DNA from 2 places in the Nonomuraea sp. MTCD27 genome. Region 2 is predicted to be linked to the other one. Evidence: riboswitches for the same ligand, from Rfam matches in the RefSeq annotation. Region 2 holds a riboswitch; the other holds the start of a gene.
What was found. A riboswitch is a leader RNA that binds a small molecule or an ion and turns the genes downstream of it on or off. The one in region 2 is predicted to bind ZMP and ZTP.

Region 1 (4,642 bases), on a different contig from region 2:
CTCGGCGGGTAAGAAGATACTCACCATCAAGGCCTGACCGGTCCTGGGGAAGCCCTCTCACCGCTGGTGGGAGGGCTTTCTTCATGCCCTCGCCCTTGTGTGGAAATTTACGCGTTCGCGGGTTGAACCGCACCGGGCTCCGGCGCGTACTGCTTGCCGTATCAACCGGAATATCAAGCCCTTTAAGGGGTTTCATTATGTCTATCCGGAAATTCGTATTTTCTAGTGCTTTAGCGGCAAGCGTGCTTGTCGTCCCGGCGGTGCCCGCGCACGCGTCCGGCGACGACGTCTATCTCGCGGCGGGCCTGCGCGGCGCGAACGAGGTGGGCGCCCCGGGCGACGCGGACGGCCGCTCGACCGTGGTGCTCAAAATCAGCGGGACCGAGGTGACGTTCGCGGCCCGGTGGCACGGGATCGGCACACCCACCGCCGGCCACGTGCACGCGGGCGCCAAGGGTGCGAACGGCGACGTCGGGCTCGACTTCTTCACCGAGTCCCTGCCCGGGTCGGTGCTCGGCGTCACCGGCACCGTCAAGGCCGGCGACGACCTCGTCAAGGCGCTCGTCGACAACCCCGGCGGCTTCTACGCCAACCTGCACGACGCCGCCCACCCCAAGGGCGCGGTACGCGGCCAGTTCCACCGGCTGAGCAGGCCCGTCGACCTCAACGGCGTGCTGCACGGCAGCGACCAGGCCACGCTCTCGTCCCAGGCGGACGGCCGCCAGGAGGTCCCCCAGGACGACGGCAGGCGGCGCGGCGACGCGGACGGCCGGGCCGTGTGGTGGCTGCGCCCGTCAGGCTCGTCCATCGCCTACACCGCCACCTGGTCGGGGCTGGGCCGGGTGACGGCCGGGCACCTGCGCAAGGGGCCTCCGGGCAGGAGCGGGCCGGTGGCGGCGGAGCTGTTCGCGGCCCGGGACGGGCTGCCCGAGAACGTGACCGGCGTCGCGGGGGTGACGCCGGTCGCCGCCAAGGTCGTCAAGCGCGTCACCGAGAACCCGGGCGCGTACCACTCGAACCTGCGCACCACCGAGTTCGACGGCGGCGCGGTGCGCGGGCAGCTCTCCGGCGAGGCGTTCACCCACCCGCGCGCGCTCACCGCCGACGTGCTGCGCGGCTCGCAGATCTACTCCTGCACGCAGCTTCCCGCCGGCGGCTACGGCTTCACCCAGCTCGGCGTGACGGCCACGCTGCGGCGGGGCATCGACCACTCGTTCGTGACGCCCGCGTCGGGGCCGCCGCAGTGGATCGCCCCGGACGGCAGCGCGGTGCGCGGCGCGGTCGTCAGCCGCACGCCGAACGGCGACAACATCCCCGAGCTGGTCCTCGACGCCACCCAGTCGGGCACGCCCACCGGGCTGCTCGCGCACGCCACGCAGATCCTGCGCCTCAACACCACGGGCGGCCTCGCCCCGGCCGGCTCCTGCGAGCCGGGCTCCGAGACCAGGGTCCCGTACGGCGCGGACTACGTGTTCCTCGGCTGAGGCCGGGCGGGGGACGATTCGGTCCCGTCCCCTGCCAGGCCCTTCCCGGTCGATCCGGCCCGGTCCCCCCGGGCCACCGACCGGCCGCGACGGGGTGCTCCGGCCCGGTCGCGACAAGCGCCCCGCCGCACACGGGAGCCCGTGCGGCGGGGCGCTCCATCATGCGCCCTCTGGCGGCGGGCGGGTACGGAAGACGGTGGCCGCCGCCGGGCGGGGATCGTCGCCGGGGCGGGGTGGAACCACCGTCACGGTCAAGCGTGCGCCGTGACGGCGGCCGGCCACGTGCCGGTCAGCGGGCGTCACCCTGGAGGCCCTCAGCCCCGTGCGGCGGGTGGCGCCCACTTGGCTCCGCCGTAACGGATGGACCTCGGCGACCCCGTGCGGCGGGTGCGACCGACCCGCCGAGAAGAGCCCGCGCGGAGAGGGTCTTTAGAGGCCCGGGGCCGGGAACTGGGCGGTGAGTTCGCTGACCTCGTGGTGGACGCGGGTGATGACGTCCTCGGCGTCCCCCTTGGCCAGGGCGGTGACGACCTCGTCCATCCAGGCGCCGATCTGCCGCATCTCCGCCTCGCCCATGCCGCGCGAGGTGACCGACGGCGTGCCGATGCGGATGCCCGACGGGTCGAACGGCTTGCGCGTGTCGAACGGCACCGTGTTGTAGTTGGTCTCCAGCCCCGCGCGGTCGAGCGCCTGGGCGGCCGGCTTGCCGCCGATGCCCTTGGGCGTGAGGTCGAGCAGGATCAGGTGGTTGTCGGTGCCGCCGGAGACCAGGTCGAACCCGCGCGAGGCCAGCTCGTCGGCCAGGGTCTTGGCGTTGGCGACGACCTGGTGGGCGTAGTCGCGGAACGACGGCTGGGCGGCCTCGTGCAGCGCGACCGCGATGGCGGCGGTGGTGTGGTTGTGCGGGCCGCCCTGCAGGCCGGGGAAGACGGCCTTGTTGAGCGCCGTGGCGTGCTCGTCGGCGGTGGCCATGAGCATGGCGCCGCGCGGGCCGCGCAGCGTCTTGTGCGTGGTCGTGGAGATCACGTCGGCGTGGCCCACCGGGGACGGGTGCGCGCCGCCCGCGACCAGGCCCGCGATGTGGGCGATGTCGGCGGCCAGCACGGCCCCGACCTCGCGGGCGATCGAGGCGAAGCCCTCGAAGTCGATGGTGCGCGGGATCGCGGTGCCGCCGCAGAAGATCAGCTTCGGCCGGTGCTCGAGCGCGAGCTGCCGGACCTCGTCGAGGTCGATGCGGCCGGTGTCCTTGCGTACGCCGTAGCGGACCGGGTTGAACCACTTGCCGGTGGCCGAGACCGACCAGCCGTGGGTGAGGTGGCCGCCGAACGGCAGGCCCATGCCCATCACGGTGTCGCCGGGCTGCAGGAACGCCATGTAGACGGCGAGGTTGGCGGGCGAGCCGGAGTAGGGCTGGACGTTGGCGTGGTTGACGCCGAACAGGGCCTTGGCGCGCTCGATGGCCACGGTCTCGATCTGGTCGATGACCTGCTGGCCCTCGTAGTAGCGCTTGCCCGCGTAGCCCTCGGAGTATTTGTTGGTCAGCACGGTGCCGGTGGCCTCGAGCACGGCCTTCGACACGTAGTTCTCCGACGCGATGAGCTTGACGGTGTCGGACTGGCGACGCTCTTCCGCCTTGATGAGCTCGGCGATCTGCGGGTCGACGCTAGCGAGAGAACCCATGACTCTCCTGTCATCATTGACGATTGCGAAGACCCAGGCGCACGGCCTCCGCTCCTTTCGCTCCCCGGTGGTCGATCCCACCCAATGCGCCAGTCGCGTCTCGTCCTAGACGATAGCGGATGTGACAGGGGCTTATTTCGTGGTGATCAGCAGATTCGCGTAGTGTCCGAGGTTCTTGAGGTCCAGGTCGACCGGGCCGGCGGCCTTGGGCACCTTGCGGAAGACGGCGAAGAAACGCCGGGTCTGCCCGGCCGGGATCTGGTCGCCGGGGGTCAGCTCCGAGCAGGCGCACTGGTCGCCCTGGAACATGGGCTTGACGGGCAGCGCCTCGTCGCGGAGGGCCAGCTCGACGTCCTTCAGGCTGTAGGCGTTGGTCTCGGTCAGGCCCCACACGCTGAGCGAGCTCTGCGAGTGGTCGTTGCTGACGGAGAACTCGAGCTTGACGTCGTCGCCCTGCCACCGGAGCGCCTCGATCCGCAGGACGATGGGCACGGTCCGGTAGCCGTCGTTGTACTGGAAGGACCTCGACGCCTGCTTCGTGCCGGGCGTGACGGTCGCGGCGGGGTCGGGCGCGTTCGTGGTGGCCTGGTGCGTGCCCGGCTGCTCCCAGGGGCGCCACAGCGCCAGCGTGCCGCCGGCGGTCAGCGCGGACGCGAGCACGGCGGCGATCACGGGCGGCGCCCAGCGCCCGCCCCCCGCGGGCCGGGGACCTGGAGCGGGGGACGCCTGGGGAGACAGCAGCGGCGTCCAGGCGTCGCTGACCGCGCGGGTCGCGGAGGCCACCGTCGCCCGCTCGCGGCCCATCAGGCGGTCGAGGAGCTGCTGCGCGGTCGGCCGCCGGGCCGGATCCTTCTGCAGCGCCAGTTCCACCAGCACCCGCAGCCGCTCGTCCAGCCCGTCGAGCACCGGTACGTGGTGCGCCACCCGGTACAGCACCTCCGGCACCTGCCCGGTCCCGAACGGCGGCCGCCCCGTCCCCGCGTACGTCACCACGCCGCCCCACGCGAACACGTCGCTGGCGGCCGTGATGGGCGCGCCGCTGGCCTGCTCCGGAGCCATGTACGCGGGCGTGCCCGCGACGACGGCGGACTGGGTGGCGTCCGGCTGGGCGATGCGGGCGATGCCGAAGTCGATGACGCGCGGGCCGACGGCGCTGAGCAGGATGTTCGACGGCTTGAGGTCCAGGTGCACGACCCCCGCCTCGTGGATCGCGGCCAGCGCGGTGGCCACCCCGACGGCCAGGGCCTCCAGGTTGGCGCCTCCCATGGGCCCCTGCGTCTCGATCATGGACGACAGGTCGGGGCCTTCGACGTATTCGGTGACGAGGTAGGCGGTGGCGCCCTCGATCCCGGCGTCGAGCACGGGCGCCGTGCAGAACCTGGCCACGTGCCGGGCCGCCTCGGCCTCCCTGGTGAAGCGGCGCCTGAAGTCCTCGCGGCCGGCCAGCTCCGGCCTGAGCACCTTGAGCGCGACCGGGG
Region 2 (4,642 bases):
GACGGGCGGCCCGGTGATGGGCAGCTGCACGATCCAGGAGTGGGCCCGCAACATCTCCCACTGCGCGCCGCACCAGCGCCGCAGGCCCGGCCGCCAGCCTGCGCAGGGCTCGTCGAGCGCGGCGGGGACGGCCGCGACCGAGTCCAGCATCAGGAGCAGCAGCTCGTTCTTGTTCTTGACGTGCCGGTAGAGCGACATCGTGGTGAAGCCCAGCCGCTCGGCGACCCGGGCCATCGAGACCGCGTCGAGGCCGCCCGCGTCGGCCAGCTCCACCGCCGCCCGCGCGATGCGGCCGAGGCTCAGCCCGGTCTTGGGCTCCGGCGCGGGCTTCGCGAGCCGTTCCCAGAGATTGTCTTCCATCAAACACGAGTGTATGTCATACACTCGGTGTATGACATACACAGCTCTGGTCGTGGGTGGCGGGATCGCGGGCACGGCGAGCGCCGTCGCCCTGCGCAAGGCGGGGATGGACGCGGTGGTGTACGAGGCCTACGACCGTACGGCCGACAAGGCGGGCGCCTTCCTCACGCTGGCGCCCAACGCGCTCGACGCCTTACGCGCTCTCGACCTGGACGTCGGCGGCCTCGGCTTCGACACCCCGGGCATCACGATCACCAGCGGCTCCGGCCGGCGGCTCGGCGAGCTGGCCTACCGCCTGGGCGACGTGGTGAGCAGGACGGTCAAGCGCGCCGACCTCTACCGGTACCTCCGCGATCAGGACCTCCACCTGGAGTACGGCAAGCGCCTCACCGGTGCCGTGGCGACCGGCGACGGGGTGCGGGCGACGTTCTCCGACGGCAGCACCGCCGAGGGCGACCTGCTGATCGGCGCCGACGGCCTGCGTTCGGCCACCCGGCGCATCATCGACCCGGCGGCGCCCGGCACCCGCTACACCGGCCTGCTCAACACCGGTGGCTACGCGCGCGGCGTCGCGACCGGCTCCGAACCGGGCATGATGCAGGCCGTCTTCGGCAAGCGCTGCTTCTTCGTCTACACGGCGCACCCGGACGGCGAGGTGTGGTGGGCCGCGAACCCCGCCCAGGCCACCGAGCTCACACCGGCCGAGATGGCGGCGATCACCCAGCAGGAGTGGCGGACCCGGCTGAGCGACCTGTTCCGGCACGACCACGGCCCCGCGCTCGACATCATCGCCGCGACCGGGGAGATCTTCGCCGGCTGGAGCTCCTACGACGTGCCCCGCGTCCCGGTCTGGCACCGCGACCGGATGATCGTCATCGGCGACGCCGCCCACGCCACCGCGCCGTCGATCGGGCAGGGCGCCGCCATGGCCATCGAGGACGCCGTCGTCCTGGCCAAGTGCCTGCGCGACAGCCCGGGCATCGAGGCCGCGTTCAGGGCGTACGAGGTGCTGCGGCGGGGGCGGGTCGAGCGGGTCGTGGCGCAGGGCAACCGTACGGGCGGCTGGAAGGCGCTCAATCCGCTGGCGCGCGTGCCGCGCGACCTGATCATGAGCCTGGCCATGAAGCACGCCGCCAGGACCGGTACGGACCCGAGCCGCTGGATCTACGAGCACCGCATCGACTGGGACCGGCCCATCGCCCTCCCCGCCTGACCACCAGGGGGCGCGCCGACCCCCGCGCGCCCGGCCGGCCGCCACCCAGCCATCACCGTCCCCTGATCCCCGCGAAGCGGCGACGGGCGGCCGGCTCAGCGGTCTGACATCCCTCCCGCCGGACCCTCGAAAGGCGTTGCACGCGATCCTGCGTCGCCGTAACGTCGCTCTCGGGTCGTTACTGGCGTGACCTGAAGGTGGATGACCACCGGGGAGCGGCTCCGCAGTACTGCCGCGCGCCTGGGCATCTCAACGCGACGAACAGGAGATGCCGTGCACCAGCCGCAGATGTACGACGCCACCGCGGTGACCGCGGCCTACCGCAGTGCCCTGGACGTGATCGCCGCCGTCGAGCCGCACGTCGCGGAGGCCATCCGTACGGAGCTGTCCGACCAGCGCACGTCGTTGAAGCTCATCGCCAGCGAGAACTACGCGTCCCCGGCGGTGCTGCTCACGATGGGCACCTGGATGTCCGACAAGTACGCCGAGGGCACCATCGGGCGCCGCTTCTACGCCGGCTGCCAGAACATCGACACCGTTGAGCAACTCGCGGCCGACCACGCCAAGGCCCTGTTCGGAGCCGACCACGCCTACGTCCAGCCGCACTCGGGCATCGACGCGAACCTGGTGGCGTTCTGGGGCGTACTGGCGCACCGCGTGGAGGCTCCGGCCCTGGCCAGCATCGGCGTGGGTCACGTCAACGACCTGACCGAGCAGGACTGGGAGAACCTGCGCAAGGCCCTCGGCGACCAGCGGGCCCTGGGCATGTCACTGGACGCGGGCGGGCATCTCACCCACGGCTTCCGGCCGAACATCTCCGGCAAGATGTTCCGGCAGCGCTCGTACGGCACCGACCCGGAAACCGGCCTGCTCGACTACGCCGCGCTGCGCGACCTGGCCCGCGAGTTCAAGCCCCTGATCCTGATCGCCGGATACTCGGCCTATCCGCGCCGCGTGGACTTCGCGGCCCTGCGGGAGATCGCCGACGAGGTCGGCGCCACCCTCCTGGTGGACATGGCCCACTTCGCCGGCCTGGTCGCGGGCAAGGTCTTCACCGGCGACCACGACCCGGTGCCGTACGCCCACATCACGACCACCACCACGCACAAGTCGCTGCGCGGTCCGCGCGGCGGCCTGGTGCTGTGCCGGCGGGAGTTCGCCGACGCGATCGACCGCGGCTGCCCGATGGTGCTGGGCGGCCCGCTGGGGAACGTGATGGCCGCCAAGGCCGTCGCCCTCGCCGAGGCCCGCCAGCCCGCCTTCGCCGCCTATGCCCGCGCGGTCGTGGACAACGCGTCCGCCCTGGCCGAAGGGCTGCTTCGACGGGGAGTCCGGCTGGTCACCGGCGGCACCGACAACCACCTGGTCCTGCTGGACGTGACCGGCTTCGGCCTGACCGGCCGGCAGGCCGAGTCGGCGCTGCTGGATTCCGGCATCGTCACCAACCGCAACGCGATCCCGCGCGACCCCCACGGCGCCTGGTACACCTCGGGCGTACGCGTCGGCACGCCCGCGCTCACCTCCCGCGGCTTCCGCGCCGACGAGTTCGACCGGATCGCGGAACTGATCGTGGACGTCCTCTCCGCCACCACCCCCGCGTCCGCGCCCGACGGCCGCACCTCCAAGGCCGCCTACACGTTGCCCGCCGACACCGCCGCCAAGACCCGCGCCGCCGCAGCCGAACTCCTCACCGCCCACCCCCTCTACCCCGGCCTCGACCTCACCTGACCCCTCCACACCGGAACCCCCTCCTACGGCCTCAGGACACCCCGGCCCGCCAACTCCTTCCCAGGACGCACCCCGCCCGGGCCGCCGACTCCTTCCCAGGACGCACCCCGCCCGGGTCGTCCGGCGTCCGTGCGGGGAGGCCACCGCGCGAGGTTTGTCCAGGACCCCGGCGGGGGCGCTGTCGCCCAGCGGCGTCGGGCGTGCGTGCGGGGAAGGCCGCCGTGCGAGGTCGGCTGGGGCTCCGGCGGGGGTGCCGTCGCCCAGCGGCGTCGGGCGTGCGTGCGGGGAAGGCCGCCGTGCAAGGTTGTTCGGGGCTCCGGCGGGGTGCCGTCGCCCAGTGGCGTCGGGCGTGCGTGCGGAACCCCGAGTGCCTGCGCAACCTCATCCCGGATGCGCGGTTCAGGTGGTGCCGAGGCGGTGGTGCCGGGGCGGTGGTGCCAGGCAGTGGTGCCGCAGCCCGCCAGGGGCCGGGTCTGGTGGCCGGGTTCCCGGGCCCTTGGGCGAACGAGCCCCAGAGGCCAACGACCGTCTGGGGCTCGAACGAGGACTCAGGCGGTTGAGCGGACAGCCTGCCAGGCCAGATTCGCCGCACCCGCCAGCCCGGCGCGTCCCACCAGGGTGCTCTGCTTCACCTGGACCGCCCTGACGAAGGCGAGCCCGGCCACGTCGTCGAGCGCCCGCTCCAGCGGGTCGAACAGGACGGCGCCCGCCGCGGACACACCGCCCCCGATCACCACGGTCGTGACCTCGGCGACAGCGGCCGTGGACGCAACCATGGCGGCCAGCGCCCTGGCGCCGCGCTCGAACGCCGCCACCGCGACCGGATGCCCGGCGGCGGCATCACGCGCGAGCGCCCGCGCATCCGCCTTCACACCCGTACCGACGGCGTCCGCGTCGTCGTCAATACGACCGGCATCCGCCTTCACACCAGCACGGACGCCCGTACGGACTGCATCAGTCCGGTCGACGTTCCCCTTCTCACCGGTACGGCCAACGTCAGCCTGCTCTTGAGCAGGGATGCCACCACCGCCATGTCCGACGTCCGCCATCTCTTGAACGCGATTCACCGTCCCTCCCCGCGAACCCGCAACCGCGTCCCCACCACTTCCGGCGCCGTCGTGAACCCGGAGCCCAACCCCCTCCCTGGAAGGGACTGTGACCTCACTGATCGCACCAGCACCAGCACCAGCACCAGCACCAGCACCAGCACCAGCACCACCACCACCAGCATCTGGATCGCCGTCCCCGTCCCCGTCCCCGTCGCCGTCGCGAAGGACCGTCCCCGCTCCGGCAGGTCCGCTCGTCACACCGCTCGCCGCGTCGTCGGAGCGCGCAACGGTC

Region 1: linked by a shared signal. The riboswitch ahead of glyA (serine hydroxymethyltransferase) and the one ahead of ACBJ59_RS47815 (glycine hydroxymethyltransferase) in region 2 are both predicted to bind ZMP and ZTP.

What each region holds. Positions count from the first base shown of each region.
Region 1 covers NZ_JBGNUW010000017.1:164,978-169,619, forward strand. Annotated here, with positions in the region: gene ACBJ59_RS41090 (anti-sigma factor family protein) at 1-37, shown strand, start outside; gene ACBJ59_RS41095 (CHRD domain-containing protein) at 243-1,484, shown strand; gene glyA (serine hydroxymethyltransferase) at 1,914-3,164, opposite strand; ZMP/ZTP riboswitch at 3,189-3,271, opposite strand; gene ACBJ59_RS41105 (serine/threonine-protein kinase) at 3,297-4,642, opposite strand, start outside.
Region 2 covers NZ_JBGNUW010000022.1:152,661-157,302, forward strand. Annotated here, with positions in the region: gene ACBJ59_RS47805 (TetR/AcrR family transcriptional regulator) at 1-360, opposite strand, end outside; gene ACBJ59_RS47810 (FAD-dependent oxidoreductase) at 392-1,573, shown strand; ZMP/ZTP riboswitch at 1,741-1,826, shown strand; gene ACBJ59_RS47815 (glycine hydroxymethyltransferase) at 1,862-3,301, shown strand; gene ACBJ59_RS47820 (ROK family protein) at 3,850-4,642, opposite strand, start outside.